2 regions of the Metabacillus sp. 22489 genome follow, and region 1 is predicted to be linked to the other one. Evidence: riboswitches for the same ligand, from Rfam matches in the RefSeq annotation. Region 1 holds a riboswitch; the other holds the start of a gene.
The links. Region 1 has a riboswitch for FMN ahead of ACTJJ9_RS23265 (ECF transporter S component). Riboswitches for the same ligand answer to the same signal wherever they lie in the genome.
Positions count from the first base shown of each region.

Region 2: another riboswitch for FMN. It lies ahead of ribE (riboflavin synthase); the one in region 1 lies ahead of ACTJJ9_RS23265 (ECF transporter S component).

Region 1 covers NZ_JBQENT010000057.1:13,440-22,937, forward strand. The annotation lists gene ACTJJ9_RS23255 (hypothetical protein) at 1-588, shown strand, start outside; gene ACTJJ9_RS23260 (M23 family metallopeptidase) at 909-1,850, shown strand; FMN riboswitch at 2,142-2,351, shown strand; gene ACTJJ9_RS23265 (ECF transporter S component) at 2,519-3,097, shown strand; gene ACTJJ9_RS23270 (ferredoxin) at 3,236-3,484, opposite strand; gene ACTJJ9_RS23275 (helix-turn-helix domain-containing protein) at 3,839-4,924, shown strand; gene ACTJJ9_RS23280 (RecQ family ATP-dependent DNA helicase) at 4,921-6,426, shown strand; gene ACTJJ9_RS23285 (type II CAAX endopeptidase family protein) at 6,427-7,026, shown strand; gene ACTJJ9_RS23290 (LysM peptidoglycan-binding domain-containing protein) at 7,019-7,720, shown strand; gene ACTJJ9_RS23295 (YpbF family protein) at 7,802-8,266, shown strand; gene ACTJJ9_RS23300 (metallophosphoesterase) at 8,397-9,176, shown strand.
Region 2 covers NZ_JBQENT010000061.1:15,020-24,517, reverse strand. The annotation lists gene ACTJJ9_RS23845 (segregation/condensation protein A) at 1-327, opposite strand, end outside; gene ACTJJ9_RS23840 (YjcZ family sporulation protein) at 521-616, shown strand; gene ACTJJ9_RS23835 (DUF309 domain-containing protein) at 720-1,253, shown strand; gene ACTJJ9_RS23830 (GNAT family N-acetyltransferase) at 1,297-1,662, opposite strand; gene ribH (6,7-dimethyl-8-ribityllumazine synthase) at 1,798-2,265, opposite strand; gene ACTJJ9_RS23820 (bifunctional 3,4-dihydroxy-2-butanone-4-phosphate synthase/GTP cyclohydrolase II) at 2,328-3,521, opposite strand; gene ribE (riboflavin synthase) at 3,693-4,340, opposite strand; FMN riboswitch at 4,509-4,660, opposite strand; gene ACTJJ9_RS23810 (hypothetical protein) at 4,972-5,223, opposite strand; gene ACTJJ9_RS23805 (hypothetical protein) at 5,315-5,671, opposite strand; gene ACTJJ9_RS23800 (helix-turn-helix domain-containing protein) at 5,854-6,075, shown strand; gene ACTJJ9_RS23795 (hypothetical protein) at 6,085-6,333, opposite strand; gene ACTJJ9_RS23790 (hypothetical protein) at 6,509-6,850, opposite strand; gene ACTJJ9_RS23785 (hypothetical protein) at 6,968-7,315, opposite strand; gene ACTJJ9_RS23780 (hypothetical protein) at 7,573-7,986, opposite strand; gene ACTJJ9_RS23775 (helix-turn-helix transcriptional regulator) at 8,267-8,467, shown strand; gene ACTJJ9_RS23770 (hypothetical protein) at 8,490-9,317, shown strand; gene ACTJJ9_RS23765 (hypothetical protein) at 9,452-9,498, shown strand, end outside.

The DNA of each region.
Region 1 (9,498 bases):
AATAATGAAGAGGTTAATATTGATTATCATAAAGATGTACAGATAAGCGGAAGCAGTGAAGAAACGTTATTTCTAAATTCTGTAATTGAAACGTTTAGATGGGATAATTATAAAAAAGCAAATTTATATACAAATGATAAACAAGGAATAGAGCTTTCGAATTATGGTGTGAAAAATGAAGTAGAAATGCAGAAAGAATTAAAGAAGGCGTATTTTCTTTACCAATACAGTGAAGAAACACAAAAGCTTCTAGTACCTTCTCCAAATTCATATGATTCTATTGAACAAGCAATAGATGCGATGAAAACTGGATTGGATCATGAACTAAAGCCAACAATAGTCAATCATATTATAATAAAAAATATTTTTGAAAACGGCGAGCAATTAGAAGTAGAATTTGAAGCTGGCAGCAAATTTGAGGATAATCAAGAATTTGTTATTATGTTAGAATCCATTTTGCTTTCCGCAAAAGAGTTTGGTTTTAAAACAGTCTATTTTAAAGGAATTGATATTAATCATATTGGTGTTATGGATGTAGCACACCCAATTGAAGTACCGTTTTCACCAAACCCAATTGAAGAACATTAAGAGGCTCTTTGTATATGAGCCTCTTTTTTATATTTAAATAAAAAAATGAATTTTATAAAAGAAATACTGTAAGAGCAAAATGGATGTATAATGTGGAAAATTATGTTATATACTACACTTGTTCTTTTTTATAACCCGTCTACATACAATGGACGTGTAGTTTAAAAAAGAGTAAATTGTTTTGTTGTCCTATTATTGAATTCAAGCCTAAGCATAATTGTACGAAAGTAGTGCATGCTGGTGAAGTGTGGTCAGGTTAACTTCTAAGATGATCACTGTTAGACCATGACGAAGAGCAAAAAATGTAGGGGGAGAATGAAATGTTGAAAAGTATAAAACATATGGTTTTGTTGATTGTTGCTATAGTATTTGTTACGGCGGTTGGGAATCAAAAGATTGCTTTTGCTAAATCATACATAGACGAGTTGGAGCAACACTGGATTCAGCCTGTTCATGGAGGGAAAATAACAGATACATTTGGTACTAGAAATGGGAATCACAAAGGTGTTGATATTGCAGCACCTGAAGGAACGGAAATAATTTCTGTGTCAGATGGAGTTGTCTCTAAGTCCTATTATTCTGATTCTTATGGACATGTTGTTTTTGTACAACATCCTGAAGGGTATGAAACTGTTTATGCTCATCTCAGTAAAAGGTTAGTTAAAGAAGGAGAGACTATAAATAAAGGACAGCTACTAGGTATTATTGGAAATACTGGGGTATCAAGGGGGACTCACCTTCATTTTGAATTACATAAAGGAGAATGGACCGCTGAAAAAAATAATGCGCTTGATCCGTTATTTGTCTTTGAATTACCAAGTAATTCTGTATCAGCAAATAAAAACATTGAAAATCCAACTTCCGAAGAACAAGCTGTTAAGCATAAAGCGATGAAGACTGAAATGAATAATTCAATAGTGGGAAGAAGTAGTATAAAACAAGAAAAAAAAGATACTGAGAGCAATAAACAAGTAGTAACAATTAAAAAGGGAGATACATTATGGGAATTCTCACAGAAATATAAAGTTTCGGTTCAAGCCATACAAGAATGGAATCAACTTCAGTCTGATCTGATTTATGAAGGTGATAAGCTAGTTGTTTATGTAAATAAAATGGAAACCTATGTTGTGCAAAAAGGTGATACACTACAGTCAATTGCGAATGAATATAAGACCGATGCAAATTCAATTAAAAAGAATAACCAATTGATAAATGAAACCATTTATCCTAATCAAGTATTGGTTATTAACCCTAATACATAACGTAGGCACATTTATACTGGCAGTTATCCCCACCTATAATAAAAGCTTTTAAGAAGAAGTGATTGGTGGGGACAACTGGCAGTATAAACACTAGATATTAGGTGCTTATTTCTAGATAGCTTCCATTGTTTTTTACAATTGTACTTCATATAAAATACTCCATAGTTTAATTCATTTTAATTAAAATAATTGAAAACGCTTCCTAATTCCTTCTATTATATATAGTCATTTTTCCTAAGCAAATTAATATACAAATCATCTATTTCGTTATATACTTATGAAAAAAATATGATCAATCTTCGGGGCAGGGTGAAATTCCCGACCGGCGGTGAAGAAATGGATTAATCCCTAAGTTAATCTTGTTGGGGATGCTGTTAGTAGAGCGAATTTTAGCTTTAGCTGATAACAGTAGAAATTTTGAAGTCCGCGAGCCTGCAAGAAAAGGCATGATCCGGTGAGATTCCGGAACCGACAGTAAAGTCTGGATGAGAGAAGATGGAGGTTCAAACGTTTAAATTTTTCATAGTTTAACGTTTATTTAGACATGTCTACAACAATGCCCCAACCTGAGATGTTATGTATTGAGAAACATCTAATTATTGGGGCTTTTTATTATGTCTAAAACAAGAACTTTCTCTTTTTCAAGTGCGATCAGAAAAGGAGAGTCAATAATGCAACAAAGTCGTGTCAGAAAAAATGTAACAGTAGGAATGTTAAGTACCATTGCTTATCTGCTTATGATGCTTGATTTTCCATTTCCAGGATTTCCAACGTTTTTGCAGATTGATTTTAGTGATGTACCAGCTTTAATTGCTGCAATTGTATTTGGTCCTGCAGCTGGAATAATGGTTGAAGTAATAAAAAATGTACTACATTATTTAATTCAAGGAAGTGCGACAGGTGTTCCTGTGGGGGAAATATCTAACTTTATTGCTGGAACTATATTTATCATTCCAACAGCTGTATTTTTTAGACGCTTTAGAAGTATGAAGGGACTTTTTATAGGATTAACAATTGGTACTTTATTGATGACAATCGTTATGAGCATTTTAAATTATTATGTCTTTATGCCAGCTTATACATTATTTTTAAATATGCCAGCAATGTCTCAAGAGTCACTAAAACAACTTGTTGTCGCAGCTATATTACCTTTTAACTTAATAAAAGGGGTAATTGTTGCAATCTTACTCGCAGCATTAATTTCAAAAATTAAAACATGGTTAACAAATCAATTACTAATCCATTAAAAAGGTTTTTATAAATTGTTTCTTACAGTAACAAAGTTAATTAACGAACCTAGTCAAAAGAAAAAAACCTCAGATTTATCAGAGGTTTTTTCTTTTTATTTTTTAATGGGCTCGTCTGATACAATGAAACCCCAGCATCTATTCAAATTTTAATGCGTCACCATCAAATTTTTCATCTGCAATTTTGATTGAATCTGTTGGACAACCTTCATATGCGTCCATCATATCTTCTTCAAGTACTTCTGGAACTTCTACAATACCTTGGTTATCATCTAAGGTAACGTAAGCGATACCTTCATCATCATAATCATAAATATCTGGTGCAGCAGCGCCACATGCACCACATGCGATGCAAGTGTCCTTGTCTACGATTGTATATTTTGCCATTTAAAACAAACCTCCTGATAAGATTAATACCATATGTTCATATGATAGTACTTAAAATAATGAATTCAAGTAATACATATTGTATTACTTTACAGTGCCTAACTAGTATTGTAAATCGGATTTTTGGACTTTTCAATAAAAAAACGTTGGTTATGTTGCTTTTCACAAAATTTCCATTGTTAAGGTCATGCTATTAGCTAAGATGGAACCAAAGGATAAAGGTCGACAAATCTTGGTCATTTGAAAGTCTATATTCAAAATAATATGTGTCTGACTTGTTAAAAGTGATGAAGAAATTATACATAATAGTAAACGTACGACAGTAAATTTGATAAAATAAAGGTGTATCGAAAATTGTCAAACATTGTAGGTGATAAAATGAACAATAGTTATTTACATATCGTCCTACTTCATTGTCTTAGTCATTTTAAAGGAGAACGAACTGTCTCTGCTATTTATCATTTACTTAATGGGAAAAAATCTTCACAAACAATTCAAGATGGCAAACTTTTTAATTTATCTATGATGTTTGGCCTATTTCCTAAATTATCAAGAAAATTGGTTATAACACATTGTGAGGATTTGGTTAAAGCGCAATTAATAAAAGAAAAAGAAGAACAACACTTTGTTCTAACGACACAAGGAATTTCGTATCTGAAGGATTGTTTGGCAGCAAAGCCATTTCCTACTCACCTCAATGGATGGGTATATGGTGATACAAGTCGCATTTTCTGGAGGAGAATTCCCTTACTTATTCAAGTTTTGTCGAATTTTGTTTATAAAAATACGAATTATTTACCAATTACAAAAAATCAGGAAGATTTATTTTGGGTAAAAAAATTTATTAAGGATAACCGAAATCAAGTAGAGGATCTTGTTAATCAATTATATAGTGAGTTACATCAGTTGTTACAAATGTCATCAGATAGACATGCAGAAATTTTTATTCGAAGATTAACATCAAACAATAGAATTGGTGAAACCTTTGAGCAAATCGCTTTAACGATGAAGGATGACCCGACTTATGTCTATTTGGAATTTTGGAACGTCGTACATTATATCATTCAGCAAATCCAAGAAAAACCAGAAGAATATAAGGTTTTTAATGAGATAACGAAGGATGTTCAATTGAAAACTACACTCACTGCTTCAACAGAAGTCACTCTTTCGTATTTAGAAGCTGGAGCAAGTATTCAGGAGATAGCACGTTTACGTGGATTAAAGGAAAGTACAATAGAGGATCATATCGTAGAGATAACTTTGCACGATCAAACGTATACACCTGACAATTTTTTATCAGAGGCTGATTACCATTTAATAAAAAATGCAATTGATACTATTCAAACACATCGTTTAAAACAAGTAAAGGAATACTTAAACGATCAATATAGCTACTTTCAAATTCGTTTAGCTTATGCTTTGATCGGGAGGTACGAATGAAAAACAACCTACACCAAATCCTTAATACCTATTTTCGTTTAAAAGATTTTAGACCAGGGCAAAGTGAAATTATTCAGTCAGTTCTTAACGGAAATGATGTTGTTGCAATGCTACCTACTGGAGCTGGGAAATCTCTTTGCTATCAGCTCCCAGCATATATATTACCTGGAGTCGTACTAATCGTATCACCCTTACTTTCGCTTATGGAGGATCAGGTTGAACAAATAAAATTAAGAGGGGAAAAAAGAGTTATTGCCTTAAATAGTACAGTCCCTTTTATGAAACGAAAAGAAACTTTAGATAATTTATATTCGTATCGATACATATTTGTATCTCCTGAAATTTTACAAAACGAGTATGTATTTAAGGCATTGAAAAAGATAAAGATTTCTTTATTTGTAGTTGATGAAGCCCATTGTATATCCCAGTGGGGACATGATTTTCGCTTAGACTACTCTAAATTAGGCTTAATAAGGAAACAACTTAATTCTCCTCCTTGTTTAGCCTTAACTGCAACAGCAACAAAGGAAGTTATAAAAGATATTCAAGAAATATTACAGTTCAATGAAAAAAGTGAAAAGTTTATTTATTCGATAGATCGACCAAATATTGCTCTAATGATAAAACCTATATCGTCAATTGATGAAAAAATAGATGAAGTTCATCGGTTAGTACAAGCTTTAAAAGGTCCTGGGATTATTTATTGCTCTAGTCGATTATGGGCAGAACGGTTAGCTGAAGTATTGATAGATAAAGGAATAAGAGGTGTAGGTTATTATCATGGGGGAATGGAACCAGAGCAGAGGATATTGATCCAACAACAATTTTTATATGACCAGCTTCGCCTAGTTTGCTGTACAAATGCATTTGGAATGGGAATTAATAAGCAAAATATCCGTTATGTTATACATTTCCATTTCCCATCTCAGATTGAATCATATATGCAGGAAATTGGCAGAGCAGGTCGTGATGGATTACCGAGTATTGCAATAACGCTACTAACCCAATCCGATTATGAAATTCCAAAGTCACTTGTTGAATCTGAATTTCCTACGTATGAAAAATTGTATCGACTTGTTTATGACGTTTTAAGTAATACGAACGAATCACTATCATTTGAATTCATAAGTGAAAAAATCGGATTAACTGAAACGCAGTGGCGTTATACTGAAAATTATGTAGAAAAGCTTAAACCATTGGGATTCGAGCCCGATAAAATCATTGCACTTATTTGGAAGGAAATAGAAAATAGGTTGGCGATAAAATATGAAAAACTAAACAAGATGATTGGCTGGTTAAACACAAATGAATGTAGACGGAAAAAATTGTTATCATATTTCGATGAAGATTTACAACAAAAACCAGTAAATTGTTGTGACCACTGTGGCGTTGATTTTTCAAGCTTTGAAGAAACAACGGTTCCTCTATTACTTGAAAATGAGAGGAAAATGGATTGGGAACATGAATTGAAGGTGATATTTCGTAAAGTGAGTGAGAGTTAGTTGTATAAAAATCAAAGCGAACAAATCAAACAATTATCAGATAAACAGGTTCTTCAAAGTTTATATTTTACGCAATTTTTATTAATAATTATATCCATTGTAATGAGTATTTTCTTATTCAAAGATAGAAATGACTTTTTGAAGGTATGGGAATATAAGGATAATAACTTTTTACTATTTGGTTTCATTACTGCACTAATTGTCATAATTATAGATTATATCATGATGAAGTTATTACCTTCCCATTTGCTTGATGATGGTGGAGTGAATGAAAAAATTTTCAAAAACCGAAATGTTCTGCATATAATTTTTTTAACTGCTCTAATTGCTTTTTCAGAGGAATTGTTGTTCCGCGGAATAATTCAAACGCATTTCGGGCTATTGATTGCTAGTCTTATTTTTGCGATTTTACATTTTAGATATGTAACAAAAATCGTTTTGTTTATCATGGTTGTTGCAGTTAGCTTTTTTTTAGGTATTGTTTACGAACTGACAAATACGATCTATTCAACGATGATAGCACATTTTATTATTGATTTAGTATTTGCGATTCAAATTAGAAGGAAGTTTCTTAAAGGGGTGAAAAGAGATAATGAGTGATTATAATAAAAGCCCTGATCAAGCAGAAAATTTACGTTCAAGAATGATTGATGAATATAAAGAGATAAATGGTGCATATCCATCTAGAAGCGAAGTGCACAATGAAAAAGCGAAAAAAGCTAAGCAGAAAAAGAGATATCCATTAATTAGCTTTTTGGGAGGAGTGTTTATTCTCTTACCTGTATTAGTATTGATATTATTTCTCTATTACGGAAATGATGGGAAGATATTAACAGAAAATAATAATTCTCCTAGTGGAGAAACGGTCTATATTTCAAATGAAGGAACATCAAATATGGACGTTGAGGAAGAGCAAGAATCAGCTCCATCTTTAATTGAAGAAACAACTTCTACAGAAGAAGTTTCTCCTACTGAAGAAACTGGAGAAGTCGAAGAGAAAACAAATGAAACAAACACAGCTGATACAAGGGAAAAAGAAGAGGAAACACATGTTGAAAATAAAACGGATGAAAGTTCAAAAGTAGAAGATAAGACGGGAATATCAACAGAAAATGAAAATGATATACAATATAAAGAAGTTAAAACACATACTGTTGGACCAGGTGAGACATTATTTAATATCGCGATTAAATATTATAATAGTCGCACTGGCGAGGATATTATTCGTCAATATAATGGGATTAATGGAAATGAAATTTATGTTGGACAGGAGCTAAAAATCCCTATTCGATAATTTTATCAAGTCAGTCGGTTAATTCATATCTATTTGGACGACCTCATACAATGGTATAAAGACCTTTGTAGAGGGGATGTGTTGAAAATCGAAACAAAAATTCAGCAGCTAAACCATCATACAGATGAGCCAACAAAAAAAATGCTTCAAAATTTAGTAGAGCGTAAAAGAAAATTCGAAGCGTATAAACGGAAATGTTTTCAAACTCAATTTATGACATTCGTTTTATTAATGGGCTATATCGTATATTTATATTCGTTTATTATAAAACCGAACGGTGGAGAGCTTGCAATGATTTTTCATTTAATTTTTGATAATTCCTTGCATACATTTATTATTTTAGTAATTGTTGCTGGGTATGCTACCGCTCAATATTTTAAAAAGAAAGAAGATAAATCAGAAACGGAGTATCATAATCTAAGATGTGAAGTTATTAAAAAAAGCAAAGATTTATGGCATAAACCTTCACAATGGCAAAATAGGCATGAAGTTTATACGATGATGAAAAATGAGTTTGATATTAATCTGTTTCATGAAAGTAAATAGGAAATACTAAATAATAATAGGCACGGACCGACTCAACCTGAGTTGGTCTATTTTTTATGCGAATCTCCAAAATATGCTATTATATGGTATATTAGCTTATTTGAGAAAAAGTCAGGGGGCAAAATATAATATGATTATTTTTATCGTTTTTTTAATAATAGGAATGCTTTTTTTTATTTTGATGATGTATCGAAACGGCCTAGAAAATAACCTGACAAAACATACATTCACTTTTGAGCATCTGCCAAAGAGCTTTTCTCCGCTCAAAATCTTTTTTATTTCAGATATTCATCGTAGGGTAATATCATCAAGCTTACTTGAGCAAGTACAGAACTCTATTGATTTGGTCATAATTGGTGGAGATTTGTCTGAATCAGGTGTTCCACAAAAAAGGATAGAGGAAAATATAAAAATGCTTCAAAATATTGCTCCTACATATTTTGTTTTTGGCAACAATGATTATGAAATTGGGAAAGAAAATCTTGAAAAATGGTTAAAGAAATATCATGTTATATTGTTAAATAATACATCAAAGAGCTTGACAACAAATAGTGGAGAAACCATATATCTTATAGGTGTAGAAGATATGAGCGAGGAAAAAGATAGATTAGATTTAGCGTTGGATAATGTACCGCAAAAAGCCTTTAAACTACTCATAAGTCACAATCCTGATATATATCAAAAAGTGGAAAAACAAGATGAAATAGCTTTGATTCTAAGTGGACACCAGCATGGAGGACAAATCCGTTTGTTTGGATATGGCTTATATAAAAAAGGGAAGGTTCATAGATTAAAAAAATCAATTTTATTAATAAGTAATGGATATGGGACTTCAGGTCTCCCTCTGCGACTTGGAGCACCAGCGGAAGCACATTACATCGAAATAAGAAATAAATTGGAGTATAAATAATATGTTCGGTTCCATTTAACATTATTGGTGCGTAAGGGCAAGACTCAAGCGAGAGGTGTGAGATAGGTGTACCCCTCCTTAGCGAGCGCTGCACGAGAAAATGAATAATCATAACGACTTCTTATAAAAAGTAACAAATTTCACGAAAATAGCCATTAAAAAATAACAAAAATATAATGTGAAAATTGATTATAGGAAGAAATAGGATGATGTTTTTCAAGTTTGAATGCTTGTCTAATTTTAGAACAGAGTGTAAACTGTAAAAAAATATTAGAACCATCTCATATAAAATTCATATGATGATTTTATATAGAGCGTTCTG
Region 2 (9,498 bases), on a different contig from region 1:
CTTATATTTTCGATATTCAATTAATCGTTGCATTAGTTCTTCACGTGGGTCTTCCTCAGGTTCATTGATATATTCATCATCAAAAAGCTCCTCCTCTTGTTTAGGAAGTAGCATCCTACTTTTTATAGACAATAGTGTAGCAGCCATAACTAAATATTCCGAGGCAACATCAAGCTCTAAAACTTGCATCGTATGAATATATAGCATGTATTGTTCGGTTATTTCAGATACCGGTATATCATATATATCAATTTCTAAACGATTTATTAAATGAAGGAGCAAATCCAAAGGTCCCTCAAAAGCATCAATTTTCACATGATACTGCAATCTTTATCCCACCATTCTTACAAGTAGCCACAATTTAGTATAGAATAAATTCCTCCTATGTCCAATAATATTTCAAAAATTACTTTATATAAAACGAAAAGAAAAACTGTATGAAATAGACTGCTGCCCATACAACTCAGCAAATTGCTCATATATTACAAATGTAAAGCTAATCATTAAGGAGGAATTTAATATGGGTGAACAAGGTTTTAATTATGGCGGAGGATTTGCCTTAATCGTTGTATTATTTATCTTATTAATCATCGTTGGTGCTGCGTGGGTTTATTAATGGAAACAAGGTTGCTGTCTATCAGCAGCCTTTTTCATCTAATCTATGTTAAACTAATTTAACATAAAGTCGTATTTTAGACGAAGGATATGAGGTGCCTTATATGTATGATAAAGAATATATCGACTTTCTCGTACACTTTCATTGTGATCGCGATTATTTTGAATGCCATGAAATTTTAGAAGAACATTGGAAAAAAGACCCACCTAAAAAAAGAAAATCCTATTGGGTTGGACTTATTCAAATTGCAGTCGGATTATATCATCAAAGAAGAGGCAACTTTGCCGGTGCTTTTAAAATGATTTCAAACGCTTTACGTATACTTACTAAGGAGCAATTAGCCTTATCAGAGCTTGGGTTACATAGCAATGATTTATTAAAACAGCTGAAAATTAGAAAAGCTGAAATTCTCGAAGAAAAAGCTTATTATAGCATAAATCTTCCGATTAGCGATGAGAATTTATTAGCGTTATGTATGCAAAAATGTGAGATACAACAAATTCCTTGGGGAAAAGAAAGTAATCTAACAGACGATGACTTAATTCATAAACATATAAATCGCGATAGAAAAGAAGTAATTGAAGAAAGACTAAAACAATTGACAAAGCGAAAAGAAAAAAGAAAAGACACAAAATGAAAAAAGCTTGATTTCTCAAGCTTTTTCATCTTACTATATCGTCTTAATTATTTTGTTCATCGTTACTTTGGCACTTCTCAAGAAATGCTTCTGTTTCCTCATTAGGTATAACTGATTTATTTTTGTACATGTCTTTTAGAGCATTAACCATCTGCTTTCCAATACCTTGACCTCTGTGTGAAGGATTTACTGAAATGTGTTGGACTTCAACAGTTTCTTCGTCTTTAAAAATAACACCTATTGCTCCAATGATGTCCTCATCCTGTTTCCAAAGAAACAATTGCCAATTTTCGTCTGTCTCGTATTGTTTAATTGTTGATTGTAATTGCTTTAAATCCTTTTCAGCTGGCATAAAAGACAAAAGACCCATCGCAATTTTTTCAAAACTTTTTTTAAAGCGTATTAACATATATACCCCTCATTAACAAAATAGCTTTCTTAAAAAGCAAATGTACTTAGTAACTGAATAATACCAAATTTATATAAATACTTCACACAACATTATAAACAGTTTCCTAGTGGTTTTAAACACTTTTCCTAAAAATTAATCGATAACCTTTAGTAAATTTGACATTTCAATTGCAGTAACAGCCGCTTCATATCCTTTATTGCCAGCTTTAGTTCCTGCTCTTTCTACTGCTTGCTCAATTGTTTCAGTTGTTAAAACACCAAATACAACAGGTACACCAGTTTTTAATGCAGCTTGAGAAATTCCCTTTGCTGCTTCATTACAAACATAATCATAATGTGTTGTAGCACCTCTAATAACGGTTCCTAAAGTTATGACAGCATCATATTTTCCTGATTGTGCTAATTTATTTGCAACAAGAGGTAATTCAAAAGCACCTGGAACCCAAGCAACCGTTACGTTCTCCTCTTCAACTCCATGTCTTCTTAATCCATCCTCTGCACCAGTTAAAAGCTTTGATGTAATAAACTCATTAAAACGAGCAACAACAATCGCTATTTTCAATCCACTACCAATTAAATGTCCTTCAAATGTTTTCATCATAATTCCTCCATAATTTTGTTTAATCTATCAACATTAGCTATTTTAGCTAAATTTTTATTTGTTTAAAAATGTAAATAATGACCTAATTTTTCGTTTTTAGTTTTTAAATAATGTTCATTTTCTTCTCTTGCAGGCATTTCGATTGGTATCCGGTCATTTACCGTTAACCCATACCCTTCTAAACCTGCAATTTTTCTTGGATTATTTGTTAATAAATTCATTTTTTCGATTCCAAGATCTTTTAGTATTTGCGCACCAATTCCATAATCCCGAAGATCTGAAGGAAAGCCTAGTTTTTCGTTAGCTTCAACTGTATCATACCCTTGCTCTTGAAGCTTATATGCCCTCATTTTATTTAATAATCCGATACCTCGACCCTCTTGTCTCATGTATAAAAGGACACCTTTTCCAGCCTTTTCAATTTGCGCCAATGCTGCATGTAATTGCGGTCCACAATCACAGCGATAAGAGCCGAAAACATCTCCTGTTAAACATTCAGAATGTACCCGAACTAATACAGGTACTTCACTATTTATTTCGCCTTTTATTAAGGCAACATGTTCCTTCTGATCAAGTAAATTTGAATAACCAATTACCTTAAAGACTCCATATTCTGTCGGAAGGTCAATTTCAATTTCTCTTTTCACTAGCTTTTCACTTTGATTACGGTATTGAATTAAGTCTTTTATTGTAATGATTTTTACTTGAAGTTGTTTAGCTAGTTCTAATAAATCTGGAACTCTTGCCATTGTTCCGTCTTCTTTTATAATTTCACAGATAACTCCACCTGGTTTCGCACCACATAAAATTGATAAATCAACAGCTGCCTCAGTATGTCCTGCTCTTCTTAAAACCCCACCTTCCCTTGCGACTAATGGAAAGGTATGACCTGGGCGTTTAAAATCTGAAGCCTTTGTATCTTCATCTAAAAGGGCTCTAACTGTATCAGCACGTTCAAATGCGCTTATTCCCGTTTTATTTGTTTTATAATCAACGCTAACAGTAAATGCTGTACCGTGTGGGTCTGTATTATGTGATACCATCGGAAACAAATCTAATTTATTAGCCTGTTTTTCTGTAATAGGTACACAAACTAATCCACGTCCATGTTTAATCATAAAATTAATAGCCTCTGGAGTGATACGATCCGCTAAAGCGACAAAGTCTCCCTCGTTTTCCCGATCTTCATCATCAATAACGATCACAACTTTTCCTTCTTTTAAATCCGCTAATGCTTCTTCAATTTTATGAAACATTTTTGAATGGCCCCTTTCTAAACCTTACTAGGCTCTTCCTGAACTTGTCTATTTCCGCTTTAGATGTGCGCTGTGCTGTTCGGGAGCCTTCTTATCGTCTCGTGCCTTCTATCCAATCAACAATGTACCAAAAATCAACACTTCTTTTTACAATAGTTAAAATCTAAAATATTAATAAAAGCCATTTTCTTTTAAAAAAGATAGATTCAATGTGGAGCTTTTCGTTACTTCTTGTTGATTAATAAATTTTTTAAGATATTTCCCAATCATATCACATTCAATATTCACAATATCTCCAACATTTTTTAGTCCAAGAATTGTATCTGATAAAGTATGGGGAATAATCGAAACAGTTACTTTATCCTTTTCTAATCCAAATATCGTTAAGCTAATTCCATCGATAGTAATTGATCCTTTATATATTAATGTGTCAGTTAGTTGCTCATCTACTTCTAGTTCAAAATAAACCGCATTTGAAACACGTTGCTTTTTAACAATTTTTCCAACTCCATCAACATGTCCAGAAACAAAATGACCACCAAAGCGACCATTAGCAGACATCGCTCGTTCCAAATTAACTCTTGAACCATTTTTCAGCATAGATAATGAAGTATGTTTGACAGTTTCAGGCATTACATCTACAGCAAAAGAATCTGCATGAAATTCAGTTACTGTTAAACAGACTCCGTTTACTGCAATGCTGTCTCCAATCGACATATCTTCGATGATCTTGTTTGCACCAATTGTAAAAATAATGGCATCCTTAGTTCCTTGTACATTTTTTATTGTGCCAATTTCTTCAATAATTCCTGTGAACATTATGCGCCCTCCTTCCTTCTATTATTCATCCTGCTCGAAGCCTATAAAAAAAGCCCAAAGTCATAGACTAAGGGCTTTTAATGAGAAATTGATATTTGAGTAAGTCAAATAAGAGTATTTTCTATCTATTTTTCAAAAACAGATAATAAATACACCGCAAAGGTTCGCGCAATTCTTCTCCCATCCAGACTTTAACTGTCGGCTCTAGATTCACACTAGATCAACCGTTAATTAAATTAATTAACGGGTCACGGGCTAAGAAGTTATTTAAATACTTCATCACCGTCGGTAGGGACTTTCACCCTGCCCCGAAGAATAAACAATGATATTTAATTTTTACTACAGTGTTCTTATGTACTCTAGAATGCTCCAGAATATTGATTTAATAAGGATTTTTAAATTATCAAATTAACTAGCGTATCCTAGTGTAATTTATAGTGATAATTAATTTCCTACCAAAATCCTACCACAGCCTACCATTACAAAGACACTTAATTCGTAAGAATATTATCACTACGGAACATAAAAAGCAAGAAATTGATTCTTTGCTTTGTGTTATAATATAAGTAGGAAAAGATATGCCCAACATTTCATTTTCCTTAAACTCTTCTATTGCCAGATAGGAGAGTTTTTACTCATCTTCCTCTATAGCAACCATTTCATCACTAGTGTAATTATGTATTTTAGGCTTAACCACCGTACCATCATGTAATGTTAATGTTAGCTCAGGTATTGCAATAGCGTATTCATGTAGCTTTTTTAAACCTTCAGTGATGGCAGATTGATTATTTTCGCATTTCGCTTCAATTGAAATGTCAAATCTTATTGTTGTTCCAATATAAAACTTTTTAGTTCCATGTGTATTAGCTTGAATATTAATCATTTCAACCTCTCCTTTTTAATTTTATTGAATAATAGCCAAAATCATAAAAGCTTCAACAATTCCAAATAGAGCAATGTATAAATGACCCATTTTAATCTTCATTTTTCCACTCCTTAACTTTTGTTCCACCTTCATGGATTAAGCCAAGTGGCTCATCAGTCCAAAACTCAAATTTTGTAAGGAATGTAAATAAACTAACCTCATTAAGCATTTTCTTAATATCTTGTAGAGTTTGCATTGGATCAAGTACTTGCGTGTTGTCGGCAAGATTCCCACTCATTTCAACCTCATAAGCATCTAAGGATTCATTAAATCTCACCTTTGCGTAAAAGAAAGTTTTTCCAAATGATTGAGTTGAATAGTAAATTGCAAAGTCATCATTGAGTAGAAGTCCATCCAAAAAGTAAGATAAATTGTCAGCTACTGTGATAACTTTAATCTTATTCATAAGCACCCTCCTCCCACACTTCAGTGGGCTAAATATTTTATTTTAGTTCATTTTGAACACTATAATGTTTATCTGTTATCACTATAATATACACTATAGTGTGCATTGTCAACGTTTAATTGAAAAAATGTTCATTAGAATGTATAATTTTTATAAGAGTTTTTTTGAGAGGACGGTATTCAATGATTAAAGTAAACTTATCTAGAATCATGGGAGAAAAGAAACTTAAAATTAGTGACGTAGCTAATATGACAGGATTACATCGTAACGGTATTTCAAAGTTATATAAAGAAGAAACTGACGGAATAAAATTCGAAACGTTAGAAAAGTTATGTGATAAATTGGAATGCGAAATAAGTGATTTACTTGAAATAATTAAAGAAGAAAAAAAACCCACTGAATAACCAGTGGGTTTATGCTATATATAGATAATATAATTTTGAAAAGTTCCACGTAACAAATATTAAGATTGATACTGAAACTAAACCAATTGACTCATCTATAGTTTGATCTGATAACTTTCTTTCAACAACTTTATATGTCCCTATAGTTCCTTTTACTTTTTTCACTTTAATTGGTCTTAATCTTATTTCTTCTTTAGCAAATCTTCCTCTTGAGTCTCTTGGTTGAAGGTTCACATTTTTTCTTTTGCCAGAAGTCATCTATTTTCCTCCTTGGAATTAAGTTCCTCCAAGTTGTCTCCATATATTTGACATTTTATACCATTTTTCTTAATAATTTAGTAACAATATATTTTACAAGTAAATTTATCATATATTGCTATTTTTAAAAGTAAATTAAATATATAAAAACCCACTTTGGATATTTCTAAGTGGGTTAGTCTATATTCTTTTCAACAAATTTCTGTTCTACTTCCATATATAACTTTTTATAGTTATTAATTCTTTCTTCTTGGTCGGCTTCTTCGCCTATATTTTTCATAAATTCATTAATGTATAAATTATAAATAGCAGTAACTAAATAACTTTCAGATCCTTCAATTTCCGTATAACCGCTGTCATAATATCTTTCTATATAGTTATCTACAATATTTGATTCACTTTCGGTTCTTTTTTCACCTTCAAACCATCCGTTTAATATATCAAACACTTCTTTTGAATCTTTCCAAACTGTTTCATTTAACTCACTGACAGAATGTAAATTTGTATTTGTACTCACCTCATTGGTTTGCTCACTATTACTTGAAGAAACATTTCCGCAGCCTACGAGGAATACGAGTATAGAAATAATCAGTATTGCATATTTTATTTTAATCACCCCTTGTAGAGTTTTAATTTATTGCCCTAAACTTTCGCCTAAAATTTCCTCAAGTTCTGCTTCAATTTCTTCTTGAGTCATATCATCTACAGGCTTATATTCTCCTTCTGAATTATAATCAGACGGTTCATCACTTACCCCATTCTCAGGAACATATTCACCTTCCGTATTATAATCATTCGGATTAGTTGATGGTGCAGAAGAATCATTTTCCAACTCTTCTTCAGAGTATGGGGAATCTATTTCGGATTCATAGTCATTTGATGTTTCTGAAGAATCATATGTATCTAATTCTTCATTATTAATTTCCGAAGCACATCCACTTATTAAAAACATAGATATACTAAATATAATTATTTTTTTCATAAACTATCTCCTTTTATTGTTTAATTACATAGTAAAATATTACCACAAAAATTCTAAATAAAGTATAAAATCTTCTTAAAAAAGAACCTACTACCAAATAATATAAATGGTAGTAGGTTTATCTTTAAAATATTATAGCCAATACACTGAACACCCAAAATACAATTATTATCTCCTTATCTGTCTCACTAAACCATACGTCTTTAATAATGTAACTGTTATAAGTACCTTTTACCTTTTTAACCTTCCGTGGTCTGTCATAATATAAATTTGATTCCACCTTGGTTTCTAATTGTTCTGGAAGGAATCTCCCCTTCTCGTCTCTCTGTCTGTTGTTTACATCCAGTTTGTTCTGCTTCTTTCCTGACCTCTCTAACAGTTCCCTTAGCTGATTTTCCTCTTGTATGGATAGCATTGAAGTGCAAACCTCCCTCTACTATTGTTGATGTGTTATCCATCCATAATCCAACGTTATCCACCTTCCAATTAGATTGGGGAAGAGGTGCGTCACTAGATTTATAGTTTGATAATATCCGTTTAAAATGATCTGAATGTGCAGCAACATGTAAAGCTAACCTAAGCAATTGATTACGGTCGAGTGTAGTTGAATGGAATAGGTCATTGATATAGGCCTTATAAGTGTCTGAATACCTTACTGTAGGTCTATACATTCCTTAACACCTTCTCGTCATTTATTAACTCATATAACTGGCTACGTCCCTCATAAGTCAGGTAGACGTACTTACTCTCAAGTAGATAAATAGCCAATTCCTTCGTCATTTTAACTCCTCCTATTATTACGTCTTAAAGACGTTTGATAGTAGAGTATATTTAGGGAGACTTGTCCGTTATCACAAAAATTTTGTGATTTATAAAATTATTTTCATGATAGAAAAAGGATTAATTTCATCTATATAGAATTTATTTGTAGATACCAATTGGGGGACTATTATGTTAGTAAGTAAAATTAAGGGTTATATAGAATTATCACCTTTATCTAGAGATGAAATTAGAAAAGCAATGAATGTATCTAACAATACAATATCTGCTTGGTGTTCCGGTAAGTCCAGACCATCATTGGAAGATGCGTTTAAGCTATCTAGATTGTTAAATGTGACGGTTGAGGATTTGTATGAGTATAAAGAAGAGTAAAAATTATTAGGAGTGTTAAACAGTGAATATTGATTGGCTAACTTTAGGAGTTAATTCTGCAATTAGTTTATTTTTAAGCTTTATTATGTTTTCTTTAGGATTAAGAGCTGGAAAAGAAAGGACTGACAGAAAAGAGGTTAGAGAAAAGTATAGAAATCTCACTATATATTTTGATGAAATATTAAAAGGTTTTAAAGATAATGTGCCAAAAAAATGGAGTGATTTTTATGTTAAGGAGGTATTAACAGTTAGAGAGTTAGATGAGAAGAATGAATTATTGGAACTTAATTATCGCTTAATAAAAAGACTGTTGCATATTGAATTAGATTCATTAAAATTTGGTCATGTCCTATATCATGATGAAGCGCCAAAGATTGGTGATATTTTGCAAGATTCTTTAAAGGAACATGATATCGAAGTAAAAGATGGTTCATATGAATATTACACTCCAGGTAAGATAGAACCTAAGCCAGGTAGAAGCATTGTATTAATACAAGTAAATCAACTTCAGTGGATTTTCAAGGATAAAAGTATCTTAGAAGCAATAAATCGAAACTACGATCAAAATAATGTTTTTTATTTGGATTGTCGAATTAATACGAATAAACCTAATGACAAAAGCAATATCAAAATTTATAGCACCGATTTTACTAAAGAGCAAATGATAGATTTTGTTGATACTGTATTTAAGAATGTTGAACAAAATATAGATATAATTGATATTTATAATAAGCAAAGCAAACTTCTTAAAGAAAATCAAAAAATTGTAAAGTTATTAAAAAAGAAAACAAAGGAGCCTTATCCTTTTTGGAATACTGTAGGGAATTCTATAACTGACCTTTTTAAATAACAATTAGTTAAATATCAATATATAAATCATTTATTATCCGGATTTATAAAAAACTTGTCAAAAATGGTAAAATTATGTATTATAAAAATCAAGAACATATGTTTTATATCTTTTAATAATTAGGGGGTAAATAAATGTACAAATACTTAGAAGAAGGCCCGAATTGGGAGCCAAATGATGA